One region of the Blastococcus sp. SYSU DS0973 genome, then DNA from elsewhere that is predicted to be linked to it. Evidence: predicted binding sites of a transcription regulator. Region 1 holds the regulator's gene; the other holds the start of a gene.
The links. Region 1 encodes LexA, which represses DNA repair genes until DNA is damaged. Its sites were predicted from a motif close to TCGAACANNTGTTCGA; they were not measured.
Positions count from the first base shown of each region.

Region 2: the regulator LexA is predicted to act here: its motif matches at 8,552-8,567, upstream of ACI791_RS04755 (DUF222 domain-containing protein).

Region 1 is NZ_JBJHAN010000005.1:231,304-245,619, reverse strand. It holds gene miaB (tRNA (N6-isopentenyl adenosine(37)-C2)-methylthiotransferase MiaB) at 34-1,512, shown strand; gene ACI791_RS11320 (DUF349 domain-containing protein) at 1,586-3,052, opposite strand; gene ACI791_RS11315 (class III extradiol ring-cleavage dioxygenase family protein) at 3,093-3,818, shown strand; gene miaA (tRNA (adenosine(37)-N6)-dimethylallyltransferase MiaA) at 3,983-4,888, shown strand; gene dapF (diaminopimelate epimerase) at 4,885-5,757, shown strand; gene ACI791_RS11300 (hypothetical protein) at 5,762-5,965, opposite strand; gene hflX (GTPase HflX) at 6,107-7,570, shown strand; gene ACI791_RS11290 (phosphatase PAP2 family protein) at 7,621-8,340, shown strand; gene ACI791_RS11285 (hypothetical protein) at 8,315-9,352, shown strand; gene lexA (transcriptional repressor LexA) at 9,356-10,117, opposite strand; gene ACI791_RS11275 (LysM peptidoglycan-binding domain-containing protein) at 10,563-10,838, shown strand; gene nrdR (transcriptional regulator NrdR) at 11,584-12,138, shown strand; gene ACI791_RS11265 (vitamin B12-dependent ribonucleotide reductase) at 12,285-14,316, shown strand, end outside.
Region 2 is NZ_JBJHAN010000002.1:188,727-203,042, forward strand. It holds gene ACI791_RS04725 (AMP-binding protein) at 1-831, opposite strand, end outside; gene ACI791_RS04730 (hypothetical protein) at 839-1,069, opposite strand; gene ACI791_RS04735 (hypothetical protein) at 1,184-1,708, opposite strand; gene ACI791_RS04740 (helicase-associated domain-containing protein) at 1,761-4,013, shown strand; gene ACI791_RS04745 (DUF1648 domain-containing protein) at 4,021-4,521, opposite strand; gene ACI791_RS04750 (DNA repair helicase XPB) at 4,626-6,311, shown strand; gene ACI791_RS04755 (DUF222 domain-containing protein) at 6,463-8,547, opposite strand; gene ACI791_RS04760 (DEAD/DEAH box helicase) at 8,981-10,765, shown strand; gene ACI791_RS04765 (ArgE/DapE family deacylase) at 11,392-12,660, shown strand; gene ACI791_RS04770 (HD domain-containing protein) at 12,657-13,298, shown strand; gene ACI791_RS04775 (DUF4031 domain-containing protein) at 13,255-13,539, opposite strand; gene ACI791_RS04780 (Gfo/Idh/MocA family protein) at 13,578-14,316, shown strand, end outside.

The DNA.
Region 1 (14,316 bases):
CGGCCGCGGCCGCGCCGTACCCTCGCTGTCGACATGAGAACCGAGTTGGAGGCACCTGCGCGCACCTACCGCGTGCGCACGTACGGGTGCCAGATGAACGTGCACGACTCCGAGCGCCTCTCCGGCCTGCTCGAGGAGGCCGGCTACACCGCCGCGGCCGAGGGCGACGACGCCGATGTCGTCGTCCTGAACACGTGCGCGGTCCGGGAGAACGCGGACAACCGGCTGTACGGGAACCTCGGGCACCTGCGGCCGGTGAAGGACGCGCACCCGGGCATGCAGATCGCCGTCGGCGGCTGCCTGGCGCAGAAGGACCGCGGCGAGATCGTCCGGCGCGCCCCGTGGGTCGACGTCGTCTTCGGCACGCACAACGTCGGATCGCTGCCGGCGCTGCTCGACCGGGCGCGGCACAACGCCGAGGCGCAGGTCGAGATCGTCGAGTCCCTCGAGGTCTTCCCGTCGACGCTGCCGGCCAAGCGGGACTCCGCCTACTCGGGCTGGGTGTCGATCAGCGTCGGGTGCAACAACACCTGCACGTTCTGCATCGTGCCGGCGCTGCGCGGCAAGGAGAAGGACCGCCGGCCCGGGGAGATCCTCGCCGAGGTGCAGGCGCTGGTCGACCAGGGCGTGCTCGAGGTGACCCTCCTCGGGCAGAACGTCAACGCCTACGGCGTGGAGTTCCGCGACCGCGGCGCCTTCGCCGACCTGCTCCGCGCGGCCGGCCGCATCGACGGCCTCGAGCGGATCCGGTTCACCAGCCCGCATCCGCGCGAGTTCACCGACGACGTCATCGACGCGATGGCCGGGACACCGGCGGTCTGCCACCAGCTGCACATGCCGCTGCAGAGCGGGTCGGACGACGTCCTCCGCCGGATGCGCCGCGGCTACCGGCAGGACCGCTACCTCGGCATCATCGACCGCGTCCGGGCGGCGATGCCCGACGCCGCGATCACCACCGACATCATCGTCGGCTTCCCCGGCGAGACGGAGGAGGAGTTCCAGCAGACGCTGGAGGTCGTCCGGCAGGCCCGCTTCGCCAGCGCCTTCACCTTCCAGTACTCCAAGCGGCCGGGAACGCCGGCGGCGGAGATGGACGGCCAGCTGCCCAAGGACGTCGTCCAGGAGCGGTACCTGCGGCTCACCGCGCTGCAGGACCAGATCAGCTGGGACGAGAACCGGAAGCTGATCGGTCGGACGGTCGAGCTGCTCGTGGCGGCGGGGGAGGGGAGCAAGGACGCCCAGCGCGGCCGGCTGTCCGGCCGGGCTCGCGACGGCCGGCTGGTGCACTTCACGGCCGCGGACGGCGTCCGTCCCGGCGACGTGGTCGAGACGGTGATCACCGAGGCCGCGCCGCACCACCTGGTCGCCGACGGCGCGCTGCTCTCGCACCGGCGCACGCGCGCCGGGGACGCCGCGGAGGCCGGCACCCGGCCGACGACGCCGGGGGTCTCGCTGGGCATGCCCCGGATCGGTGTTCCGGACCCGCTGCCGGCGCTGACCACCGGCTGCTGAGCCGGGGCACAGGAGGCTGTGCACACGGGATCGCCCGGCGAACCGTGCGCACAGCCTCCTGTGCCCGGGGTTGTTACCGGCGGGCGGACTTCTCCGCCTCGGCCAGCCACTCCTGGCGGGTGGCCAGGTTGGCCTTCGCCTCTGCGATCCGCCGCTGGTCGCCCGCGGCCTCGGCCTTGGCCAGCTGCTCCTCGGCCTTGGTGACCGCGGCCCGCATCGAGGTGACCATCGGGTTCTCCGGGGTGGTCCGGATGCGTCCCGCGTCGGCGGCTCCCCGGACCCGCTGCTCCACGGCCTGCATCCGGTCCTCGAGCGAGCGCATCACGGCCCGCGGCACGTGCCCGATCGCGTCGTAGCGCTCCTGGATCTTGCGCAGTGCGTTCTGCGCGCCCCGCAGGTCGGTGGACGGGTCGAGCTTCTCCGCCTCGGCCAGCAGCTCCTCCTTGGCCCGCTGGTTGGCGACCTGCTCGGCGTCGCGCGCCTTGTCCTGCTCGGCGCGGGCGTTGAAGAAGACGTCCTGCGCGGCGCGGAACTGCTTCCACAGGTCGTCGTCACCATCGCGGCCGGTGCGGGGCACCGCCTTCCAGCGGTCCATCAGCGAGCGCATGGCCGCACTGGTGGGCCCCCACTCGGTCGACGTCGACAGCCGCTGCGCCTCGGCGATCAGCTCCTGCTTGGCGGCGCGGGCCTCGCCGCGCTGGGCGTCCAGCTGGGCGAAGTGGGCGCCGCGCCGGCGGCCGAACGCGTCCCGGGCAGCCGCGAATCGCGACCACAGCGCCTCGTCGGTCTTGCGGTCGATGCCGCGGATGGTCTTCCACTCCTCGACGATCGCCTTGAGGCGGTCACCGGCGGCCTTCCAGGACGTCGACTCGGCGGCGATCTGCTCGGCCTCGGCGGCGAGCGCCTCCTTGCGCGCCACCTGGACGGCGCGGGCGGCGGCCTTCTCGGCGCGGTACGCGGCGACCGCGGACTCGGCGGTCTCCACCATGGCGCGGGCGCGGGCGGCCAGCCCCTCGAGGTCGCCGACGGCGGCCGCGGTCGGGATGGACTCGGCCAGCGACTGTGCCTTGGCCCTGATCTCGGCGGGGTTGCCGGTGTGGGCCTTGAGCCGGGCCTCGAGCAGGGAGACCTCGGTGGCGAGGTCGTCGTACCGCCGCCCGTAGTGGGCCAGCCCCGCCTCTGCCTCGCCGGCCTGCCACGACCCGACCTCGCGCTCGCCGTCGGCGGTGCGCACGAAGACGGTGCCCTGCTCGTCGACGCGGCCCCACTGCGCGGGGTCGCTCACCACGATCTCCACCGGTGCCGCCGGCGGTCCCGGCGCGGGGGCCGGCGGCGCAGCAGCTGCCGGTTCCGGCTCGCCGGTGGGTTCGGGGAGCGCCGCGTCCGCAGGGGCGGGCGCGGCCGGCGTGCCGTCCGCGGGGGCTCCCGCGTCGGGGCTGCCGGTCTCCTGCGCCGCCTCGGGGGCGGTGGTCTCTGGGGTCTCCGCAATCGGCGGAGCGGCCTGCTGCACCCCGTTGCCGGGGTCGTCCGTGCTCGACACGTCCGGCAGTCTCCCACGTCCCATCGGCGACACTGCTGCCGTGACCATCACTCCCGGCGGCCTTCCTGCCCGGACGTCCCGTGCGTCGGCCGCCGTCGCCTTCTGCCCGTGTCCCCCGCTGCTGCTGCCGTCGGTGGAGGGACGCCCGGCGGCGGTGACCCGCGCCCTGCGCTCGGCCTGCGTGGATGCGGTGACCGCGCTCCTCACGACCGCCCCCGACGTGGTGGTCGTCGTGGGTGCCGGGCCGGCGCCGGGCGAGCGGTTCGGCCCGGGGGACGGCGGGGACCTCCACGGGTACGGCGTCGACGCCGGGCTGCCGTTCGACGGCCGGGTGCGGCCCGGCGGCCGCCGGCTGCCGCTGGCGCACACGGTGGGCGCCTGGCTGCTCGACGAGGTCGCGTTCGCCGGTACCCGGGTGGGCGTGCGGCCGGCCGATCTCGGCCGGCTGCTGCAGGACCTGCCGGCGCCGGTGGGCGTGCTGGCGATGGGCGACGGCTCCGCCCGGCGCACCGTCAAGGCGCCGGGGTACCTGGACCCGGCGGCGGAGCCGTTCGACGGTGCCGTCGCCGCCGCCCTGGGCGCCGGGGACGCCGCGGCGCTGGCGGCGCTGGACCCGGCGGAGGGCGAGCGGCTGCTGGCCGCCGGGGTGCCGACCTGGCGCGCGGTCGGCGCGGCCTTCACCGGTCGGCACGTCACGGCGCGGCTGCATCACGACGCGGCCCCGTTCGGCGTGGGCTACCTCGTCGCCGACTGGGTGGTGGCGTGAGCGGACCGGGGCGTGCGCATCGCAGCGAGGCGGCCGCCGGCGGGGAGCGAGCATCGCAGCGAGGAACGGGCGGGGCGCGGACCGACCGCAGAGACGGCCTGGGCTTCCGAGCGAGGAGCGGGGCGCCCCGCGCCAGCGAGCCAGTGGCCCTGAGCGGGCCGCCCGTGGTGGCGGTCGTCGGGCCCACCGCGACCGGCAAGACGGCGCTGGCCGTGGCGCTGGTCCGGCGGCTGGGCGGAGAGGTGGTCAACGCCGACTCCATGCAGCTCTACCGCGGCATGGACATCGGCACCGCGAAACCCGACGTCGCCGAGCGCGGGGGAGTGCCGCACCACCTGCTGGACCTGTGGCACGTGCGCGAGCCGGCCTCGGTGGCCGAGTACCGGCAGCGCGCCCGGGCCGAGATCGACCGGCTGCGCGCCACGGGGAGCGTGCCGTTCCTCGTCGGCGGCTCCGGGCTGTACGTGCGCGCCGTCCTGGACGAGCTCGACTTCCCCGGTACCGACCCGGCGGTCCGGTCGCGGCTCGAGGCCGAGCTGGCCGCCGTCGGCCCGGCGGCGCTGCACGCCCGGCTGGCCGGGCTGGACCCGGCGGCCGCGACGGCCGTGCTGCCCAGCAACGGACGCCGGATCGTGCGCGCGCTGGAGGTGATCGAGCTGACCGGCGGCCCGTTCCGGGCGGAGCTGCCCGAGCCGCGACCGCACTACCCGGCGGTCGTCCTGGGCCTGGACCGGGAGCCGGCTGAGCTGGACGAGCGGGTCGCGGTCCGCGTGGACCGGATGTGGGCCGCCGGCTTCGTCGACGAGGTGGCGGCCCTGGCCGCCGACGGGCTCCGCGAGGGGCCGACGGCCTCCCGCGCCCTCGGCTACGCCCAGGTGCTGGCGCAGTTCGACGGCGTGCTCTCCGCCGACGAGGCGCGCGAGCGCACCGTCACCACCACCCGCCGGTTCGTCCGCCGGCAGCGCTCGTGGTTCCGCCGCGACGCCACGACCACGTGGTTGGACGCTGCGCGCCCGGACCTGGCCGACGCCGCCACCGCGGTGATCACCGCGCCTACGATCGGCGCGTGACCTCCTCGCCCCGCGTGCTGATCGGGCACGGCACCGAGAACGACTTCGTGCTGCTGCCCGACCCCGACGGCACGGTGTGGCCGGACGACCGGCTGGACGCCGCCATGGTGCAGCGCCTCTGCGAGCGGCGGGCCGGCCTCGGCGGTGACGGCGTCCTGCGGCTGGTGCGCAGCGCCCACGTACCCGACGCCGCGGCCGTGCTGGGCGACGACCTCGGCCGGTGTGAGTGGTTCATGGATCACCGCAACGCCGACGGCTCGTACGCGGAGATGTGCGGCAACGGCATCCGGCTGTTCCTGCACGCGCTGGCCGGCGAGGGGCTCGTGGACCGGATGGCCTGCGCCGACGGGCTGCTGGTCGGTACCCGCGGCGGGCCCCGCCGGGTCGGCGCCGCCGCCGACGGCGGCTACTGGGTGGACATGGGGCCGGCGCGCCCGTTCGGCGAGGGGGAGGCCCGGCTGGACGGTCGCGTCTTCCCAGGGGTGGCGGTCTCCATGGGCAATCCCCACCTGGCCTGCCTGACCGATGTCCCCGTGGACACCCTCGACCTCACCGGCACGCCGGTGGTCGACGCCGGGATCTTCCCCGACGGCGTGAACGTGGAGCTGGTCAACGTCGTCGAGCCGGGCGCGCACGTCCGGCTGCGGGTGTCCGAGCGCGGTGTCGGGGAGACCCGGTCCTGCGGCACCGGGGCCTGCGCTGCGGCGTACGCGGCGCTGCGGGCCGAGGGGGCGACCGAGGGCACGGTCGTCGTCGACGTGCCCGGGGGGCGCCTGACGGTGCAGGTGACCCCCGGGACGACGGTCCTCAGCGGGCCGGCGGTCCTGGTGTCGGCCGGCGCGCTGTGCCCGGAGTGGCTCCGGGCCTGACCCGTCAGCGGCGGTCGTCGTCGGGTGGCGCGGGGACCATCGCATCGTCGTCGGTGGCCGGAAGGGTGGGTGGCTCGCCCCGGCCGCTGTCCTGGTCCGCCCCCGCACCCATCGGGTTGCGCGGAGGGCCGCCGATGCCCTTGGGGTCCCGGCCCGGGTCGTCCAGCTCGCTGTTCGAACCCAGTCGGCTCGATCCGCTCTCGCTCATCGGTTCCTCCTCCGTGCGTCACGTCCGTCGCGCAGGCCCTACCCCTGCCGTCGGTCGGGATGCATCAGGGGCGGCGATGCGTTGTACCGGGCGATGACAACTCAGGTGCTTTCCACGCAGGACCGTGCCACGCTGGACACGATGACGACCGCCCCCGATGCCCTGCCCGTCGACGAGCAGACCGACCGGACCACCCGCCCCGCGCCCGCCGGGCGTCGGGACGAGGCCGACGACACCACCGGCTCCTACGCGCTGGAGGCGCGCGGTGCGCTGCGCCGTGTCGCGGGGCTCTCCACCGAGCTCGCCGACGTCACCGAGGTCGAGTACCGGCAGCTGCGACTCGAGCGCGTCGTGCTCGTCGGGGTCTGGACCGAGGGCACGCAGGCCGACGCCGACCGCTCGCTGGCAGAACTGGCCGCCCTGGCGGAGACGGCGGGCTCCGAGGTGCTCGAGGCGGTCAGCCAGCGGCGCGACAAGCCCGACGCCGCCACCTACGTCGGCTCGGGCAAGGCCAACGAGATCCGCGACATCGTCGCCGCGACCGGCGCCGACACCGTGATCTGCGACGGTGAGCTCACCCCCGGCCAGCTCAACCAGCTGGAGAAGGTCCTCAAGGTCAAGGTCGTCGACCGGACGGCGCTGATCCTCGACATCTTCGCCCAGCACGCCACCAGCCGGGAGGGCAAGGCCCAGGTCGAGCTGGCGCAGATGCAGTACATGCTGCCGCGGCTGCGCGGCTGGGGTGAGTCGCTCTCCCGTCAGGCCGGTGGTCGCGTCGCCGGCGGTGGCGGCATCGGTACCCGTGGTCCCGGCGAGACGAAGATCGAGACCGACCGGCGGCGCATCCGCGCCCGGGTGAGCAAGCTGCGCCGCGAGATCGCCGGCATGGCCACCGCGCGGGCCACCCAGCGGTCCAGCCGCGGCCGCAACGCCGTCCCGAGCGTGGCCATCGCCGGGTACACCAACGCCGGCAAGTCGAGCCTGCTCAACCAGCTCACCGGCGCCGGCGTGCTCGTCGAGAACGCGCTGTTCGCGACCCTGGACCCGACGGTCCGCCGTGCGCAGTCGCCGGACGGCCGGGAGTACACGCTCACCGACACCGTCGGTTTCGTGCGCCACCTGCCGCACCAGCTGGTGGACGCCTTCCGCTCCACCCTGGAGGAGGTGGCCGCGGCCGACCTGCTGCTGCACGTGGTCGACGGCTCCGACCCCGACCCGCTCGGCCAGATCGACGCCGTCCACGTCGTGTTGAACGAGATCGACGCGTCGGCGGTCCCGGAGGTCATCGTCGTCAACAAGGTCGACGCGATGAGCGAGGAGGACATCCTCGCCCTCCGCCAGGCCCTGCCGGGCGCCGTCTGGGTCTCCGCCCGGACCGGGGCCGGCATGGACACCCTGCGCCGGCTCGTCGCCGAGCGTCTGCCGCACCCGGACGTCGACGTCGACGTGCTGGTGCCCTACGAGCGGGGTGACCTGGTGGCCCGCGTGCACCGGGACGGCGAGGTCCTCAGCGAGCAGCACGAGGGCGGCGGCACCCGGCTCACCGCCCGGGTGGACGGAGCGCTCGCGGCCGCACTCGAGGAGTTCGGGGCTCCGGTCGCCTGACCTCCGGCCGCATCGATCACGATCCGGTCACGGCCCGGTACGGTTGCGGCGTGGCGAGGGGCGCGGTGCGGGAGACCGGTATTCCCGGTTCCGCGCCCGTCGTCTCGGCCGGTCGGCCGCCGTGGTGGCTGGTCGGCGTAGCGGTCCTCGTCCCGGTCCTCGTGACCGCCGACCTGCTCACCCACGGCTCGCTGGAGCGGCTGGACCTGCTGGTCTCGGAGGTCGTCAGTGACTGGGGACTGCGGGGCACCGCGGGCTACCCCGTGGTCTGGCTGGTCACCCAGCTCGGCGGGCGGGTCACCATCCTCGCGGTGCTCGCCGGTCTGCTCGGCTACCTCTTCTGGCGGCGGCGGGCGTGGTTGCCGATCGCCCGGGTCGCGCTCGCCCTCGCTGTGCTCACCGCCGGCGTCTACGCCATCAAGCACGGCATCGGTCGTACCGCCCCGGCCTTTCCGGGGTCGTACTACTTCCACCCCGACGGCGCTTCCTTCCCCTCCGGGCACGTGGCCAACGCCGTGCTCATGTGGGGCGTCGCCCGGTGGCAGGCGGTCGAGTACGGACTGCCGCCGGCGGTGCAGCGCACGTTCTGGTGGCTGAGCGTGGCCGGACCGGTCGCCACCGGTGTGGCGATGGTGTCGCTGGACTTCCACTGGGTCACCGACGCCGTCGTGGGAGCGGCTGTGGGCATCGTGCTGCTGGGCGTGGTTCATGCACTGGACGCGCTCGTGCTGTCACGCTTCGTCCGTGCCCGAGCAGCCCGGACCGGATAGCGGCGCCGTCAGGCGGCTCGTCCTGGCGACCGCGCTGATCGGCGTCCTGCTCGGTGTCCCCGGGATCGCCGAGGCCGGGGGCGCGTCACCCACGGTGCGGTGCTCGATCACCGATCCGCGCCTCGCCGAGGTCTCGGGACTCGTCGCCGTGGGCGAGCAGGTGCTCGCGCTCAACGACGGCGGCGACCAGGTCGCCGTCTACGGGCTCGACGGCGCGTGCGCGGTGATCGACGTCCGGTCCGCCCCCGTGGACCCGTACGACCCCGAGGATCTGGCGGTCGGACCGGACGGCGGCGTCTGGATCGCTGACACCGGGGACAACAGCCTCCACCGCGCGACCGTCGCGCTGCACGTCCTCCGCCCCGACGGCAGCACCGTGCTGCACCGGCTGACCTATCCCGACGGCGCGCACGACGCCGAAGCGCTGCTGGTGGCCCCGGACGGAACCCCGTACGTGGTGACCAAGGAGGTCCTGGGCTCCAGCGGTGTGTACCGGCCGGCCGGTGACCTCGCCGACGGCGGAACGGCGCCCATGGAACGGGTCGCCACCGTGAACGTGACGCTGACCGGCACCCCCGGCGGGCCGGTCGGCCGGGCCGGCCAGCTGATGATCACCGGTGGGGCGGTCGCGTCGGACGGCAGCGCCGTCGCGCTGCGCACCTACACCGACGCCTACGTGTGGCCGCTGACCGCCTCCGACGTCCCGGGCGCGCTGGCCGGCGAGCCGGTGCGGGTGGCCCTGCCGGAGTCACCGCAGGGCGAGGCGGTCAGCTTCACCGCCGACTCGCGCGCGCTGGTGGTCGCCAGCGAGGGGCTGCCCAGCGCGGTCACCGTGGTACCCCTCCCGGCCGGCGCACCGCCCGCGGCGACGGCGGCACCGGTCGCGGACCCGCTGCCGGGCTTCGAGGAGCTGGTGCGCTCGGACCGCTCACCGATCGCGGCCGCGTTGATCGCTGCCGCCGTCGCCACCCTCGTGGTCTGGCTGGGCAGCCGCCTGCGTCGTCGTCCCTGACGGTCAGACCCTGCGCAGGACCGACACGACCCGGCCGAGGATGGTGGCCTCGTCGCCAGGGATGGGCTCGTAGGCGGGGTTGTGCGGCAGCAGCCACACGTGACCGTCGCGGCGCTTGTACGTCTTGACCGTTGCTTCGCCGTCGATCATGGCGGCCACGATCTCCCCGTTCTCGGCCGTCGGCTGCTGGCGGACGACGACCCAGTCGCCGTCGCAGATGGCCGCCTCGACCATCGAGTCACCGGCCACCTTGAGCATGAACACCGTTCCCTCGCCGACGAGTTCGCGGGGGAGCGGGAAGACGTCCTCCACCGCCTGCTCGGCGAGCACGGGACCACCGGCGGCGATCCGCCCGACCAGGGGTACGTACGTCGGGGCCGAGGCCTGCTCGCCGTCGCCGACCACGGGCGGCTCGACGGCGGCGGTGCGGCCTGCGTCGCCGGGCAGCCGGACGTCGAGGGCGCGCGGCCGGTTGGGGTCGCGGCGCAGCCAGCCCTTCTTCTGGAGGACCGACAGCTGGTGCGCGACCGAGGAGGCCGACGACAGCCCGACCGCCTCGCCGATCTCGCGCACCGAGGGCGGATAGCCGCGACGGTCGATCGAGTCGCGGATGACCTCCAGCACCCGGCGCTGCCGCTGGGTGAGTCCGTCACCGTCGGCCGTCCGGTCCGGAAAGGTGCGCACCGACGCCGAGGCGTCGGCCGTCTCCGGGGCGGCGCTCCGGCTCCCGCGTCGGCCGCCGGACGTCCCGCTCGAGTTCGTCACGTGTCCTCCTCGCCGGCTGCCCGCGCAGCTGATCAGCCTGGTCGTCGTAGCGACCGTAGCGCCGATCGCCGGTCAGTTCAAACACGTGTTCGAAAGTTGCCCGTGTCGCGTCGCTTCTGTCGGACCGATGCGGTAGACATCGGACAGGCGTTCGAATCGAACACACGTTCGGGCCGGGGGGATCCGGCCAGGTGAGGGGCGGGAAGCCATGGCCGGCAGTGCGGCAGCGACGGTGCGCGGAGAGACGCCCGGCGCGGTGCGGGAGCGGTTCGAGCGGCGGCCGGAGCGGCACCTGCGCGTGCTGCCGCCGGTCCCGCGCGCCTACGCGGTCGCACCGGCGGCCGGAGGTGGGGCCGCGGGCCGGTCGGCGCGCGGCGCCCGTCCCGCCGTAGCCCTGGGGCATGCCGCAGGGCGGCCGGGGAAACCGGCGCTGCCACCTCTCCGGTTGACCGCTCGCGGTCGCCGGCTCGTGGCCGCCCTCGCGCTGCTGCTGGTCCTCTGTGTGGTCGCGCTCGGGACCGCGGTGCTCGGTGGGGACGGTGCCGGCCTGGAGCTGATGGGGACGACGAGGGTCATCGTCGAGCCGGGGGACACGCTGTGGTCGATCGCGAGCGCAGCGGCGGGTGGGCGGGACGTGCGGGAGGTCGTCGACGGCATCCAGCTGTTGAACGGCCTCGACGGCTCGGCGATCCTGCCGGGGCAGGTCCTGCGGCTGCCCTGAGTCAGCTCCCCCGGGCCCGGTGGACTCCGCCGGCCGCGGCAAGAGGTGCCCAGCCCGGCCCGACGAGCTCGTCGACCGTGCGTGTTGAAGCGTCGGCCGTCTGTGTTGGCCATCACCCTCGCCGCCTGTCGCAGTCCAGCGTCATGGAGAACCGCGCCGCGGTGTCCGCCCCGCCGACCCCAGGCCGTCGAGGTCCACCAGGTCGGTGCCTGGTGTGCAGGGGCTGCCGGGCTGTCGGGCTGTCGGGCTGTCGATTCGGGCACCTGCCAGGTGTGCGTGCGGGTCGTCGTGGGTGGCGCCGAGGCGACGGCGTGGAGCGAGCTGTCGACCGTGCGGCTGCCCGAGCCGCCTGTCGCCGCACCCGCTGCGGCCGTCGTCGCGGCATCTCGCGCGACGCAGCGCGTGGCCGTGGCGCGGGCGGGGTCTGCAGTTCGCGGCGGGCGCTCCGCCGGTGCCGACGCCACCGCGAGCCTTCCGCTGGTCCGAGACGCCGGGCATGTCCTGTGACTGCTGGGGTCCGGTGTTCCGCGTGCGCACGGCAGTGCCGGGGCGGAACACGCCGAGGAAACGATCACTTGCACATCTTGTGAGGCCCGCCCTAGGGTTCCCCTACATCTAGTAGTTACAGGGCTGTAAGCCCGTCCACAGGCTGGTCCTCAGGTTCTCCCCGGCGCATCCACCGGATGTCCCCAAGAGGGTCCACAACCGGCCGGTGGGGGGCGTAGGAAGAAGGAGGTGAACCACCGTGCGATGCCCGTTCTGCCACAACGCCGACAGCCGGGTGATCGACTCGCGCGAGGCCGATGAGGGCGCCACCACCCGGCGTCGCCGGTCCTGCCCCGCGTGCGGGCGGAGGTTCACCACCGTCGAAGAGGCGGTGCTCGCCGTCGTCAAGCGCAACGGCGTGAGCGAGCCCTTCAACCGCAGCAAGGTGGTCGCGGGCGTCCGGCGGGCCTGCCAGGGCCGTCCGGTCGACGAGGACCAGCTCAAGCTGCTCGCCCAGCAGGTGGAGGACGCCATCCGCGCCAGCGGCGCGGCGGAGGTGCCCAGCCACGAGGTCGGGCTGGCGATCCTGCGGCCGCTGCGCGAGCTCGACGAGGTCGCCTACCTGCGCTTCGCCAGCGTGTACCGGGCCTTCACCTCGCTCGAGGACTTCGAGAAGGAAATCACCGAGCTGCGTGCCCGGCACCTGGCGGCGGGTACCCCGCCGCTGCCGGGCATGCAGGGGGACCCGCCGGTCCGCCGGCGGGGTGGGGGCCGGGGGCAGCCGGTCGCCTCCGGCAGCCCTGCCGGCACCTGAGAAACCCGTCAGTGCCACCCGATAGACAGCAGTTCGAGCAGTTACCGATCGCGGCTCTTCCCCAGCCCCCGATCCGCCACCGCGCAGCACCACCGCGCAGCCCCGCGAAGCACCACGCGACACACGACCAGGGAGAGCTCCACACCATGACCGATACCGACGACCGCGTGGCCGGTCCCCGCACCCGCCGCGGCGCCAAGGCGCCCAGCCGGGGCAAGGGCCTCAAGATCAAGCGCGTTTTCACCACCGCCGGTGTGCACCCGTACGACGAGGTGACCTGGGAGCGCCGCGACGTCGTCATGACCAACTGGCGGGACGGCTCGATCAACTTCGAGCAGCGCGGTGTCGAGTTCCCGGCCGAGTGGAGCATCAACGCCACGAACATCGTCACCACGAAGTACTTCCGCGGCGCGGTCGGCACCTCCCAGCGGGAGGTCAGCCTGCGCCAGCTGATCGACCGCGTGGTGCTCACCTACACCGAGGCCGGCCGCGAGCACGGCTACTTCGCCACCGAGGGCGACGCCGAGATCTTCGAGCACGAGCTGACCTGGATGCTGCTGCACCAGTACTTCAGCTTCAACTCGCCCGTCTGGTTCAACGTCGGCACGAGCGCCCCGCAGCAGGTCAGCGCCTGCTTCATCCTCGCCGTCGACGACGAGATGGACTCGATCCTGAACTGGTACCGCGAGGAGGGCCTGATCTTCAAGGGCGGCTCCGGTGCCGGCCTGAACCTCTCCCGCATCCGCTCCTCCAAGGAGCTGCTCTCCTCCGGCGGCACCGCCTCGGGCCCGGTCAGCTTCATGCGCGGTGCCGACGCCTCGGCCGGGACGATCAAGTCCGGTGGCGCCACCCGGCGCGCGGCCAAGATGGTCGTCCTCGACATCGACCACCCCGACATCGAGGAGTTCATCGAGACCAAGGCGCGCGAGGAGGACAAGATCCGCGCGCTGCGCGACGCCGGGTACGACATGGATCTCGGCGGCAAGGACATCACCAGCGTCCAGTACCAGAACGCCAACAACTCCGTCCGCGTCTCCGACGAGTTCATGCGCGCGGTGGAGGAGGGCGACGAGTTCGGGCTGCGCGCCCGCCTGGATGGATCGGTGATCGAGACCGTCGACGCCAAGTCGCTGTTCCGCAAGGTCACCCAGGCCGCCTGGGAGTGTGCCGACCCGGGCATCCAGTACGACGACACGATCAACGACTGGCACACCAACCCCGAGACCGGCCGCATCAACGCGTCCAACCCCTGCTCGGAGTACATGAGCCTGGACAACAGCTCGTGCAACCTGGCGTCGCTGAACCTCATGAAGTTCCTCAAGGACGACGGCACGTTCGACGCCAAGAACTTCGTGAAGGCCGTCGAGCTGGTCATCACCGCGATGGACATCTCGATCTGCTTCGCGGACTTCCCGACCGAGCCGATCGGCGAGACGACCCGCGCCTACCGCCAGCTGGGCATCGGCTACGCCAACCTGGGCGCCCTGCTCATGGCAACCGGCCACGCCTACGACTCGCGCGGTGGCCAGACGCTGGCAGCGGCGATCACCTCGCTGATGACCGGCACCGCCTACCGGCGCTCGGCCGAGCTCGCCGGCATCGTGGGTGCCTACGAGGGCTTCACGCGCAACGCGGACGCCCATGCCCGGGTCATGCGGAAGCACGCCGCGGCCAACGACGCCATCCGCCCGGTCGGTGCCGACGACGCCGACGTGCTCAAGGTCGCCACCCAGCAGTGGCAGGAGTGCCTGGAGATCGGCGCCGACAACGGTTGGCGCAACGCGCAGGCCTCGGTGCTGGCCCCCACCGGCACCATCGGCTTCATGATGGACTGCGACACGACCGGCATCGAGCCGGACTTCTCGCTGGTCAAGTTCAAGAAGCTGGTCGGCGGCGGCTCCATGCAGATCGTGAACCAGACGGTGCCGCGGGCGCTGCGCAGCCTGGGCTACCAGGAGGAGCAGATCGAGGCGATCGTCGAGTACATCGCCGAGCACGGCCACGTCGTCGACGCCCCGAGCCTGCGCCCGGAGCACTACGAGGTGTTCGACTGCGCCATGGGCGAGCGGGCCATCTCCCCGATGGGCCACGTCCGCATGATGGCCGCCGTCCAGCCGTTCATCTCCGGCGCCATCAGCAAGACGGTCAACATGCCGGAGACGGCGACCGTCGAGGACG
Region 2 (14,316 bases), on a different contig from region 1:
GGTGCACCGCTCGTCCTGGACGGCATGCAGCGTCAGCGCGGGGTCGAAGCCGGGCGCCGGGATGACCATCGTCGCGCCGTGCGAGGTGGCGCCGAGGTTGCCCATGCCCATGCCGAAGCAGTGGTAGTAGGGCACCGGGATGCAGACGCGGTCGGCCTCGGTGTAGCCGCAGCCCTCGCCCACGAAGAAGCCGTTGTTGAGCAGGTTGTGGTGGGTGAGCGTGGCGCCTTTCGGGAAGCCCGTCGTCCCCGAGGTGTACTGGATGTTGATCGCGTCGTCGGCGGAGAGCTCCGTCTCCCGCCGGGCGAGGAGCCCGCGGTCACCCGCCCGGCCGGTCGCCACGAGCCGCGCCCACTCCGGCGAGCCGAGGAAGACGACCTCGCGCAGGGCGGGGCACTCACCGCGGACCTCGCCGACCATGGCGCGGTAGTCGCTGGTCCTGAACTCCGGCGCGCTCACCAGCACGGAGATGCCGGCCTGCTTCAGCACGTAGCCGAGCTCGTGGGTGCGGTAGGCCGGGTTGATGTTGACCAGGATCGCGCCGAGCTTGGCCGTCGCGTACTGGACGAAGACCCACTCGGCGCAGTTGGGGGCCCAGATGCCCACCCGATCGCCCTTCCGGACGCCGAGGGCGTCCAGGCCGAGTGCGCAGGCGTCGACGTCGTCGACCAGCTGTGGATAGGTCCAGCGGCGGCCGGAGGCGCACTCGACGAGCGCCTCGTGGTCGCCCACCCGCGCCGTCGTCCGATCGAGGTTCGCCCCGATGGTGTCCCCGAGCAGGGGGATGGTCGAGGTTCCGCTGCTGTAGGACGGCAGCGCGGGTGCGCTCATCGCTCGCTCACCGCCGGCGCCGGCCCTCGGGGGTCTGCACGCCGGCCCGGTTCGGCTTGTCCGTCGGGTGGGCGTAGCGCAGCCGGTCGGCCGGGAGCGGGAAGTCGTGGTCCTGCCCGAACGGCGACAACCCTCCGGCGACCGAGGCCGAGAGCTCGGTCAGCGGCGGACCGCCGTCCTCGGACTCGCCCCAGGTGGGTTCCACGAGGTGCGCGTGCTTCTCGTTGCGCTTGGCCATGACGCCTCCGTGTGCGGTACCGGGTGCACCGCACGGTGCACCGCTCCCCCTCATCTTGGCCGATCCCGCCCGGGAGGCGCACGCCCGCCCCGGGAGGGGTGGCCGGTGTCGCGCTCAGCGCGGCCGGGCCACCTCGCGCGCGCCATAGACGGTGCCCGCGCCGTCGGCGGTGAGCACCCACCGGCCGCCGCCGACCGGTGCGGCCTGCACGGTGCCGCCGTCGAGGGCCTGCACCGCCCGGGTGCGCCAGACAGCGGTGCTGAGCAGCCGCAGCCGCACCGGCTCGCCGCTCAGCTCGTCGTAGCCCGCCGGCTCGAACGCCAGCAGCGCGGGGCCGGCGATCCGCAGCGTCCCGGTGCGCCAGGGAGCGCCCGCGAGGGCCCGCGCCCAGCGGCGGGTGCGCAGCAGCGCGCCGGCCCCCGCGACCACGGCGGCCAGCCCGCCTGCCACCAGGGCGATGACGGCGAGCCCGGCCCCGGGGATGCGCCCACCGTCCTCACCCGCGGCCGACACCGCGGCGGCACCGAGCAGGGCCCCCAGGACGATGGCGATCACGCCGCCCCCGAGCCAGCGCAGGGCACCCACCTGGTACGCGGCGAGGGCCGTCCTGGTCTGCGGATCATCACTCGCCGGGTGCATGCACCCATGCTGGCAGCAGCACCGGCGCGGTCGGCGACGTAGCGTGGACCGGATGTCCACGGAAGCCCCCGCGACGCTCGCCGCCTGGCTGCGCACCCGCAGCGACGAGCAGCTGCGCGCGTTGCTGGTGGCCCGGCCCGACGTCGCCCGCCCCGCCCCCTCCGACGTCGTGGCGCTGGCCAGCCGCCTGGCGGTGCCGGTGTCGGTCGACCGCGCGCTCGACGAGCTGGACGCCACCACCCTCCAGGTGCTCGACGTGGTGCTGCTCGCACCCACCGACGGCATGGCCCCCGACGAGCTGATCGCCGCCCTGCCCGAGGTGGCCGACGACGTCCTCACCGGCGCGGTCGAAATCCTCACCACCCGGGCGCTCCTGTGGGGCGACGACCTGCTGCACGCCCCCGACCCGGTGCGCCGCGCCGTCCGGCACCCCGCCGGCCTGGGGCGCCGCGCACTCGACCTGCGCGTGCAGCTGCCCGCCGATCTCCCCGCCGCGGTGGCCGAGCTCGCCCCCGAGGAGCGCGCCGTCCTGGAGAAGCTGGCCGGCGACCGGCCGGTGGGCCACCTCCCCGACGCGCCCGCCAACGGCTCGGCGACGCCGGCCCGCCGGCTGCTGCAGCGGGGCCTGCTCGCCCGCATCGACGCGCTGAACGTCGAGCTGCCCCGCGAGATCGGCCTGCTGCTGCGCGGCGACCGGCCCTACGGCCCGCCGCGGCACCGGCCCGAGCCGGACGTCGTCACCCAGGACCGCGCGGTGCTCGATCGCCGGGCCGCGGGCGCCGCGCTGGAGGCGGTCGGCCGGATCGGCGAGCTGCTCGCGCTGCTCGAGGAGGAGCCCGCCGGGCTGCTGCGCAGCGGCGGCGTGGGCGTGCGCGACCAGAAGCGCCTGGCGCGTGCGCTGCACGTGACGGAACCGGAGGCGGCCTGGCTGCTGGAGCTGGCGAACGCCGGCGGGCTGCTCGACGTCGGCGGGCCGCACCGCGACGAGTGGCTGCCCACCCGCGCCTACGACCTGTGGCGGGAGCAGGACCTCGCCGACCGCTGGGCCGTGCTGGCCGCCGGCTGGCTGGAGTGCGTGCGGCTGCCCTCGCTGGTCGGGGTGCGCGACCTCGCGGGGAAGGCGGCCAACGCGCTCTCCCCCGACCTGGTGCGGCACACCGCACCGGCGATCCGCCGCGCGGCGCTCACCGTGCTCGCCGAGCAGCCCCCGGGCTCCGGGCTGGCGCCGGAGGACCTGACCGCGCTGCTGCGCTGGCGCACCCCGCGCCGGGCCGACCGGCTCGCCCCGGTGCCCGACATGCTCACCGAGGCCGCGCGGCTCGGCGTCCTGGTGTCCGGGGTGCTCTCCACCGCCGGCCGCGGGCTGCTCGCGGCGGGCGAGGACGGCGCCGCGGACGGCATGCGGGGGCTGCTGCCCGAGCCGGTCGACCACGTGCTCGCCCAGCCCGACCTCTCGCTGATCGCCCCCGGTCCCCTGGTCGCGGAGCTGGCCGACACCCTGTCCGTCATCGCCGACGTCGAGTCCTCCGGCGGTGCGACGGTGTTCCGGGTCTCGGAGTCCTCGATCCGCCGCGCGCTCGACGCCGGGTGGTCGGCCTCGGACCTGCACGACTTCTTCGCCCGCGCGTCACGCACGCCGGTGCCCCAGGCCCTGGACTACCTGGTCGACGACGTCGCGCGCCAGCACGGGCGGCTGCGGGTGGGCGCGATCGAGTCGTACGTGCGCTCGGACGACCACGGGCTGCTCTCCCAGGTGCTCAACGACCGCCGCACCGCCGCCGCCGAGCTGCGCCGGCTGGCACCCGGCGTGCTGGTCAGCGCGCTGGGCGCCGACGAGGTGCTCACGGTGCTCCGCGAGGCGGGCTACGCGCCGGCCGGCGAGAACCCGGGCGGCGCCGTCCTCACCCGCCCGCCGGCCCGGCCCCGCGCCGCCGGCCGCCGGACCGGCAGCGAGTCGCATCCGGCGCCGCGTCCGCTCTCGGCCGACGACCTGGACGCCACGGTCCGCGAGATCCGCGCGGGCGACGCCGCGCTGGCCGCCCGCCGCGGCGAGGCGGTGCGCCAGGTGCCCGGCGTGACGACGGCGTCGACGCTGGAACTGCTGTCCCGCGCGGTCCGCGAGGGCGTGCCCGTGTGGCTGGGCTACGTCGACGCCCAGGGCAGCGGCAGCCAGCGGGTGGTGCAGCCGGTGTCGCTGGCCGGCGGCTTCCTCTCCGGCTACGACGAGCGGCGCGGGGAGAACCGCACGTTCGCCGTGCACCGGATCACCTCGGTCGCCCTCGTCGAGCCCGACGACGCGGTCTGAGCCCGGGTCAGCCGTTCTCCGGCACCGCGTAGCGGCGGGTGACCATCCACACCACCCGGCCCAGGACGACGACGAGGTAGCCGCCCACCAGGAGCAGCGGCCACGGGCCCAGGGCAGGGTCCTCCGCCGTCGCGGCCCGGACGACCAGCCAGTCGACGGCGGTGAGCAGCAGCAGCGTCCAGGCGCCGAGCAGCCAGAGATCCGCGACGGCGATCTCCCGCAGCCGGCCGAGGTTCTCCGGCCGCTTCCAGTACTCGGGGTGTGGCACGTCCACCATCGCCGCCGGAGCCCGCCGTACGAGCTGGACCAGGCCGGCGAAGAGCAGGACCATGCCGAGGCCGAGCAGCCCGCTGAACCACAGCGCGGCGGCCCGGCTGCTCCAGTCGTCGGGCTCGCCGCCGGCGGCGAAATGGGTGGGCACCCGCTCCGGCAGCCGGGTCCAGGACCACGCCCAGACGGCGGCGTAGAGCACCGCGGAGGCGGCGAACCACGTGCGCGGGCGGCCCATGGGAGCAACCTAGGCGGGAAGGTCCGGGGTCTGCACGGGGTTACGGTGGATGGTCCGGTGCGGCGGCTCGCGCCCGGCACCTCCCGCGACGGAAAGAGTGATGCGTGAACGACGGTCCGCTCATCGTGCAGTCGGACAAGACCCTGCTGCTCGAGGTCGACCACCCGCTGGCCCGTGACTGCCGGTCGGCGATCGCGCCGTTCGCCGAGCTGGAGCGCTCCCCCGAGCACGTGCACACCTACCGGGTGACACCGCTCGCGCTGTGGAACGCCCGGGCGGCCGGGCACGACGCCGAGCAGGTCGTCGACGCCCTGGTGCGGTACTCCCGCTACCCGGTGCCGCACGCGCTGCTGGTCGACGTCGCCGACACGATGGACCGGTTCGGGCGGCTGACGCTGGCCAACAACCCGGTGCACGGGCTGGTGCTCACGACCACCGACCGCGCGGTGCTGGAGGAGGTCATCCGCTCCAAGCGGGTCGCCCCGATGCTGGGCGCGCGGATCGACTCCGACTCCGTCGTCGTCCACCCGTCGGAGCGCGGCCGGCTGAAGCAGGCCCTGCTGAAGGTCGGCTGGCCGGCCGAGGACCTGGCCGGCTACGTCGACGGCCAGGCCCACCCGATCGAGCTGGACCAGGCCGACTGGCACCTGCGCGACTACCAGCAGGAAGCCGTCGAGGGCTTCTGGGCCGGTGGCTCGGGCGTCGTCGTGCTGCCCTGCGGCGCGGGGAAGACCCTGGTCGGCGCCGCGGCGATGGCCGAGGCGAAGGCCACCACGCTGATCCTGGTGACCAACACCGTCGCGGGGCGGCAGTGGAAGCGCGAGCTGATCGCCCGCACGTCGCTGACCGAGGACGAGATCGGCGAGTACTCCGGTGAGCGCAAGGAGATCCGGCCGGTCACCATCGCGACCTACCAGGTGATCACCACCCGCCGGAAGGGCGAGTACCGGCACCTGGACCTGTTCGACGCCCAGGACTGGGGTTTGATCGTCTACGACGAGGTGCACCTCCTCCCGGCGCCGATCTTCCGGCTGACCGCCGACCTGCAGTCCCGCCGCCGGCTGGGGCTGACCGCGACGCTGGTGCGCGAGGACGGGCGTGAGGACGACGTGTTCTCGCTGATCGGCCCCAAGCGGTACGACGCCCCGTGGCGCGACATCGAGGCGCAGGGCTACATCGCGCCGGCCGAGTGCATCGAGGTGCGGGTCTCGCTCGACGACGAGGAGCGGATGACCTACGCCGTCGCCGAGCCCGAGGAGCGGTACCGGATCGCGGCCACCGCGCAGTCGAAGCTGCCGGTGATCCGGCGGGTGCTCGAGCGCCACCCCGACGAGCAGAAGCTCGTCATCGGGGCCTACCTCGACCAGCTCGAGGAGCTCGGCACCGCGCTCGACGCCCCGGTCATCCAGGGCTCGACCACCAACAAGGAGCGGGAGCGGCTCTTCCAGGCGTTCCGCACCGGGGAGATCAAGACCCTGGTCGTCTCCAAGGTCGCCAACTTCTCCATCGACCTGCCCGAGGCCGCCGTCGCGGTGCAGGTGTCGGGGACGTTCGGCTCCCGGCAGGAGGAGGCCCAGCGGCTCGGCCGGGTGCTGCGCCCGAAGGCCGACGGCCGGCAGGCGCACTTCTACACGGTGGTCAGCCGCGACACCCTCGACAGCGAGTACGCCGCGCACCGGCAGCGCTTCCTCGCCGAGCAGGGCTACGCCTACACGATCGTCGACGCCGCCGACCTGGCCGGCCCGGGCGAGGTCAACGGCCCCGACTGGGTGGACGAGCCCGCGGACTGAACCCTCGCGTCACCGGGTGCCGGTCGGCAGCTGATCGACGAAGCCCACCGGCACCACACCCTCCACCCGGGCCACCGCCTGCGGGGCCTCCGCCCCGGGCGCGACGGTGACGCAGCGCGCCATGCGGCCGGACCGTGGTGCCGTCGACGCCTCAGTAGGGCGGTGGCGAGGTGCTCGCCACCAGGCCGGTCGGGCTCGTCACCGTCAGCGTGCCGTCGGCGGCCAGGTGGTGCCTCCACCCGGGCGCCTGGTGCTTTCCGCGGTGGTGGGACGTGCAGTAGCCGAGAAGGTTCGCCGCGCTCGTCTCGCCGTCGGGCCACCGCCGGTCGTGGTCGAGCTCGCCACCGCGTGGCACCGGACGGCGGCAGCCGGGGAACCGGCACCGGCGGTCGCGGGCACGGACGTAGCGGTCCAGCGGTGCGCTGGGGCGGTAGCCGTCGGTGGGTGATGGCGGGCCGATCCCGGGTCGCCCGGCGAGGTCGTGGTCGCACCCGGCCGGGTCGCGCCGGAAGCTCGCGGCGCCACAGTGCGCCAGCCGCCGCAGCTCCCGGCTGCCGGTCAGCGCCAGGAGGGCGCCGGCCAGCTCGGCGACGACCGCGACCCGGGGGCAGTCCACCAGGCCGCCGCCGGCCGTCGCGTCGAGCAGGGAGGTCAGCGCGGTCCGTTGCGCGACGCTGGCGACGCGGAGCGCGGCCAGCGCGTCGGGCGCAGCGGACACCTGCCCTGCCGGGCCGCGCTGCCATGCGTCCTCGTCGCCGGCGTCGAGGCGCTGCGCCGCCGTCACCGCGCACTGGGCACGGCCGACCGCCCGCTGCAGATCGAGCAGCACCGCACCCGCCGACTCGACGGCACGGTCCGCCGCAGCCCAGCTGCTCGCTCCGGGCCCTGCGGCCATGCCTGGAGCGGGATCCTCCTCGGGCGCATGGTCGATCACGTCTTCGGGCGAGGTATCGGGCGCACGGTCGGACCAGAAACCGAGCGCCTCGTCGGGCATGGGGTCCAGCGCGTGGTCCGGCGAGGGGGCGTCGTCCGGTGGCCCCGGGTCGTCCGGTGGCTCCGGGTCGTCCAGAATCTTGAGGTCGGCCGCCGAGGGCATCCGCTCCCAGCGAGCGCCCTCCGCCCAGTACCGGGCCATCTCCTCGGGTGACGGATCGTCCTCGCCGCCCCACTCCTCGAGGACCCGCGCCTCGGTGGCCGTCCACCAGTCGGCGAGGGCCTCCTCGTCGCTCGCTCCCGGCGCCTCGATCCGGTTCGGGTCCGCCGGCCGGGCACCCGGCGGCACGCCTGGCCACCTCCCGGGCGGCGCGGGATCGGGCAGCAGCCCGAGGGCGCGGGAGAGGGCGCGGACCATCTCCGCCGGGACCGGCTGCCCGCCGATCTCCCCCGGTTCGTCGCCACCCAGCAGGGTGCGCACGCCGGCGACCACGGTGAGTTGCGCCTGCACGGGCGGCAGGCCGTTCTCGCCGGGCCGCAGCACGAGGTCGAGCAGGCAGTCGGCCATCTTCTGGCCGCGGGTGCGCTGGTCGTCCGGGCCGGCGAGCTCGTCGGCACAGCGGCCCAGGGCGTCGAGCAGCGCCTGCGCCTCCGGCACCGTGAGCAGGGCGCTCAGCACCGCCATCCCGTCCTCGGTGTCGGGCCGCACCGACACCCCGCGTCGGCGCAACGCCCGATGCAGCCGGTCGGCGGCGTCGCGGGCGTCCCGCCGCAGCACCAGGCGCCGCGCCTTGTCACCCAGCTGGGCCGGCGTGGTGACCCGCCCGACCGCCCAGCCCAGCAACTCGGCCTCGACCTCCGCGCGGACCGTCGCGTCGGCGATCGGCGCGACCGAGCCGAGCATCGGCCACAGGTGCCCGCCGTGGATCGCACCCGCCTCCAGGGCGTCGAGCGTGCGCGGCAGCCGGTGCACGAGGATGAGCGACCGGGCGAGCAGCGCCTCCGCTGCCTGCGACGAGATCGACAGCGCGACGACGAGTTCCTGAGCCGCCCACTCGCTGACGTCGGCGAGCACCTCGGGCCGGGACGCCCGGCGCTCGCCGCTCATGGCACCCGGCTCCCCCGGCTGCCGATCGGTCGACGCGGGCCGGGTGGCGGCGAACTCGGCCACCGCCCGCGCCCGCAGTGCGGTCTGCCGGGCGATCTCCCGGTCGGCGGCCTGCACCCCACCGAGGGGCCCGGACGCCCAGCCCGCCGACGGCGCGCGCGGCGGTGCACCGGTCGTCGGGGCGGCGTCTTCCACGGGATCGATCGTATGTTCGATCACCGACAGTTCTCACCGACCCGGGCAGGAGCGGGGACGAGTCGGGCGGGCGCAGGGCCGGGTCGGGGCGCGCGCCGCCTCCAGTCCAGGCCCATGAGCACCTCATCGCGCCGGTCGCCGGCGGTGATCTGCAGCGCGCCGGGCCAGCAGCCGGGCGTGCGGCTGCGGGACCTCCCGGTGACGCTGGGCGAGCTCCTCCCGGGGCTGCCCTGACCCGTGCGTCGGGCGTGACCGGCGTGACGTGACGGGTCGGTCCGGCACGCCGGTGATCCGCGCCATACCGCCGTCGGGCCTCGAGCGAAGCCGCTGGTCACCGGCGTGCGCGACCGCCTCCATACGGGGCCGTGGCGGCGGCGCGCGGGAGGGCCCCGTTGGGCGTGTTGCCCGGTCGCCGACCAGAATGGGCCCCGACATGGCGACTGCAGCAGCAGCGGCGGCCCGGGCCCCGCAGACGACCAGCCGACCGCTCCGGGCATGGCAGCAGGCCGCCCTCGGCCAGTACGAGGAGGCCTCCCCCAAGGACTTCCTGGTCACCGCTACGCCGGGCGCCGGCAAGACGACCTTCGCCCTGACGCTGGCCGCCCGGCTGCTGTCCCGCCGCGAGGTCGCCCGCGTCGTCGTCGTCTGCCCGACCGACCACCTGCGCCTGCAGTGGGCCGAGGCCGCCGACGCGATGGGCATCGTCCTCGACCCGAACCTGACCAACGCCGTCGGGCCGGTCCGCGCCGGCACGCAGGGCTACGTGACCACCTACGCGCAGGTCGCCGGCAAGCCGATGCTGCACGCCGCCCGCTCCACGGCCGTGAAGTCGCTGGTGATCCTCGACGAGGTGCACCACGCCGGCGACGGCCTCTCGTGGGGCGAGGCGGTCGAGGAGGCGTACGGCATGGCCGCCCGCCGGCTCTGCCTCACCGGAACGCCGTTCCGCACCAAGCCCGACGAGCGCATCCCCTTCGTCCGCTACGAGGAGGACGTCTTCGAGGGCGACGACGGCGCCGGCGGGATCGGCCTGGTCAGCCGGGCCGACTACACCTACGGCTACAAGGAGGCGCTCGCCGACAACGTCGTCCGCCCCGTCGTCTTCGCCGCGTACACCGGCACCTCGCGCTGGCGGAACTCCGCCGGCGAGGTCGTCGCCGCGTCCCTGAGCGAGGCCGGCACCAAGTCGGTGGAGATGCAGGCCTGGCGCACCGCGCTGGACCCCAAGGGCCAGTGGGTGCCGCACGTCATCGCCGCGATGGACGACCGGATCACGCACCTGCGCGAGGAGGGCGGCATGCCCGACGCCGCCGGGCTGATCCTCGCCAGCGACCAGGACGACGCCCGTGACTACGCCAAGATCGTGCGCCGGGTGACCGGCAAGGCACCGGAGCTGATCCTGTCGGACGACCCGAAGGCATCGAAGAAGATCGAGAAGTTCAACAAGGGCGGCGCCCGGATCGCCGTCTGCGTGCGGATGATCTCCGAGGGCGTCGACGTCCCGCGCGCCGCCGTCCTGGCCTGGATGACCTCCTACCGGACGCCGCTGTTCTTCGCCCAGGCCGTCGGCCGCGTGGTCCGCTCCCGGGCCTCGCACGAGTCGGCGACGGTCTTCCTCCCCGCCGTCCGCCCGCTGCTGTCGCTGGCCGCGTCCATGGAGGAGCAGCGCAACCACGTGATGCCGCCGCCCAGGACCCAGCCCGACGAGGAACTCGAGGCGCTGGACCTGCCGCCACGGGAGCCGCGCGAGGGCGAGATGAAGCAGTGGGAGGCCCTGGAGGCCGACGCCCGCTTCGCGCACGTCCTCCACGGCGGGACGGCGCACACCGGCGAGGGCCGCCCCGCGCTCGTGGCGCCCGAGGAGGAGGACTTCCTCGGCATCCCCGGCCTGCTCACCCCGGAGCAGACGGCGTCGCTGCTGGCCAGGCGGGACGACGAGCTGCGGGTGCGGATCGCACAGAGGCACCGGACCGACGGCGACGACTTCATGGTCGTCGAGGACCACCCCGACGAGGACGACTCCGGCCGCTCCTGGCGCGACGCCGCGGAGCTGCGCCGGGAGATCAACCGGCTGGTCAACCGGGTGGCGGCGCGCACCTCGCAGCCGCAGGCCGTGGTGCACACCCAGCTGCGCCAGTCGGTGCCCGGCCCGCCGTCGGCATCGGCGTCGGTCGACGTGCTCCGCGCGCGCCGGGAGCGCCTGCGCACGATGCTCTAGGTGGAGCGACCCTTGCTGGGCGGTGAGGGCGACGGCCTCGTGCGACCGCTCGCCCCGTGCTGCGACGGCAGTCCGGGCATCGGGCGATCAGGCAGTCCTGTCCCCCGCACGGGGTCCGAGCGCCCCTCACGACGATCGGCCGCACCCTGAGGGTGGGCCGATCGGGAAGTGAGGTCCGGACCGGATGACGGCCGCCTCGCGGCGAGATGCACAACGCGGCTCCAGGCCCCCGACCGAGGTCGGGGCGGTAGTCCGTGAAGGCGTAACCAAATGGCACCCGGGGGCACGATGCACCCGGCCCGGACGCCTTCGAGGCTACCCGCGCACCCCGGGCCGACACCCGTCCGGCAGGACTTTTCAGTTCGATCCGCGCTGACCCTGCGTGCGGAGTCGACCGTGGACGCTGACGCGATGACCAGGCCGGCCAGCGGGCTCGGGCAGGCGGTGGTGCACCGGGACGACGTAGCGGTCGGCGGTGGTGAGCATCGTGGTCGAGGCGGGAGACCAGCCGGCCGCCTTCTTCGCGGCGGTCTGCCCAGCCTGGACATCCGCGCCGGTCCGAGGTCCCCCCGCACGCCGGCGCCGCGCCCCGGAAGGCTCCGGCGAGGCGTGCCAGACTCCGGCGCATGGCCGACCTCACCGCCGTCGAGGCCCGCGTGCTGTCCGCCGTCGACGAGCAGTGGGCGGTGGAGCGGCTGAGCGCGATGATCGCCGTCCCGTCGGTCGGCGGGAGCGCCGCCGAGAGCGAGGTGCAGCACCTGCTCGGCGACTGGCTCGACGAGCTCGGCTGCGACGTCGACCGGTGGCCGATCGACCTGGCCGAGGCCGCGAGCGCCCCCCACGCCCCTGGTCAGGAGGTCGTGCGCACCGAGGCGTGGGGCGTCGTAGGAACGACGGGCGGCGAGGGTCTGCCCGCGCTGATCCTCTCCGGCCACACCGACGTCGTCCCGCCCGGTGACCGCGACCTGTGGGCGGGCGACCCCTTCGTCCCCCGGCTCAGCGGCGGCGCCGTGCACGGACGCGGCGCCTGTGACATGAAGGCCGGCGTGGTCGCCTCGCTGGCCGCCGTGCACGCCCTCCGGACGACGAGGGTGCGGCTGGCCCGGCCGCTCGCGCTGCACGGCGTCGTCGGCGAGGAGGACGGCGGCCTCGGCGCCTGGGCGACGCTCCGCCGCGGGCACACCGGTGAGCTGTGCGTGATCCCCGAGCCCACGGCCGGGGCCGTCGTCACCGCGCACGGCGGCGCCCTCACCTTCCGGCTGGAGGTGAGCGGCCACGCCGCGCACGCCGCCATGCGCGACCGCGGCGTCAGCGCCGTGGAGCTCTTCGCCCACGTGCACGCGGCGCTGATCGCCTTCGAGGCCGAGCGGCAGCGCGACGCCGATCCGCGCTTCGGCGAGGCCCGCTTCCCGCACGGCATCTCCATCGGCCGGGTGGAGGCGGGCGACTGGGCCAGCTCCGTCCCGGACCGGCTGGTCGCCGAGGGCCGGTACGGGGTGCGGGTCGGTGAACCCCTGGAGACGGCGAGGGCGGCGCTCGAGGCGCGGCTGGCCGAGGTCTGCGCGGCGCACCCGTGGCTGGCCGCGCACCCGGTGCGGCTGACCTGGACCGGCGGCGCCTTCGCCAGCGGCGAGCTGCCGGCCGGCTCCCCGCTGCTGCCCGCGGTCAGGTCCGCCGTGGTCGACGCCGGCGGCGCCGAGCCGGCCGAGCGCGCCATCGCCGCGGGCACCGACCTGCGGCTGTACGCCGCCGCGGGCATCCCCACGCTGCACTACGGCCCGGGCGACCTGCACCTCGCGCACGGGCCGCTGGAGTCGGTACCCGTGGCCGCCCTGGTCACCGCCGCCCGCGCGTTCGCCCTGCTCGCGCTGCGCACGTGCGGGGTCCTCCGGTGAGCGGCCCGGTCGGCTTCGAGGCCTGGGCCGCGCTGGCCGGCGACTCCCCCACCTCGCGCACCGAGTGGGCCGCCGTCGTCGCCGCGTGGAGCGAGCCGCACCGCCGGTACCACGACCTGGCACACCTCGCGGCGGTCCTCGGCCTGGTCGAGCGGCTGGTCGCCGACGTCCCCGACCCCGACGCCGTGCGGCTGGCCGCCTGGTACCACGACGTGGTCTACGACCCGCGGCGCAGCGACAACGAGCAGACCAGCGCCGACCGCGCCCGCGCGGGACTGCGCGGGCTGGTCCCCGACGAGCGGGTCGAGGAGGTGGTCCGGCTGGTGCTGCTCACCGCCGGCCACGACGTGGCACCGGGCGACGCCGCCGGCGCGGCGCTCTGCGACGCCGACCTGGCGGTGCTGGCCAGCCCGCCGGCGGCCTACGCGGGCTACGCGTCGGCCGTCCGCGCGGAGTACGGGCACCTGGACGACGAGACGTTCACCGCGGGGCGGATCGCCGTGCTGGAGCAGCTGCTCGCGCTGCCCCGGCTGTACCGGCTGCCCGCCGCCGCGGAGTGGGAGCCGCTCGCCCGCGCGAACCTGAGCGCGGAGCTCACCCTGCTGAGGCAGCGGGCCGACGGGGCTTCCGGAGCCTGAGCCCGGCCGCGAGCAGGCGCTGCAGCAGCTCCCGGCACTCGACCGGCTGCGCTCCCGCCGCGACCGCGACGTCGTACAGGTCCTCGGGGATGTCGTAGTGGTCGCCCTGGAAGGCCCGCCGCGGGATGCCCAGCTCCGCCGCGACGAAGGCGTGCAGCTCCTCGTAGCTGACGTCGCTGACCAGGTGGGACCAGCGGCGGCCGCGCCAGGGCCACACCGGGGAGTCGATCAGCACGGCCACGGGAGGCAGTCTGCCGCGCCCCGACTAGCGTCTGCCCGGTGAGCGAAGAGATCCGCTGGGGAGTCGTCGGACCGGGCCGCATCGCGGAGAACGTGGTGCACGACTTCGCGCACGTGCCGGGCGCGCGGGTCGCGGCGGTGGCGTCGCGGTCCCAGGAGCGGGCCGACGCCTTCGCCTCCCGGCACGGCGTGGAGCGGGCGCACGGCTCCTACGCGGCGATCATCGCCGATCCGGACGTCGACGTGCTGTACCTCGCCACCCCGCACCCGCAGCACCACGCGCTCGCGCTGGCCGCGCTGCGCGCCGGCAAGGCGCTGCTGGTGGAGAAGTCGTTCACCGCCACCACCGCCGGCGCCCTCGAGGTCGTGGACCTGGCCCGGGAGACCGGCGTCTTCGCCATGGAGGCCATGTGGACGCGGTTCCAGCCGGCCGTCGTCGCGGTACGCGAGCTCATCGCCGACGGCGCCATCGGGGAGGTGCGCTCCGTGCAGGCCGACCTCGGCGTCGCGCGCGAGTACGACCCCGCCGACCGGCTCTTCGCCATGGAGCTCGGCGGTGGCGCGCTGCTCGACCTGGGCGTCTACGTCGTCTCCTTCGCCCAGATGCTGCTCGGGACGCCGGAGCGTGTCGTCGCCGCCGGTTCGCTGTTCTCCTCGGGGGCCGACGCCGACGCTGCCCTGCTCCTCGACTTCGGCGGCGGCCGCACGGCCTCGCTCACCACCTCGCTGCGCAACGCCCTGCCGGGGCAGGCCCGGGTGTTCGGCACCACCGGCTGGA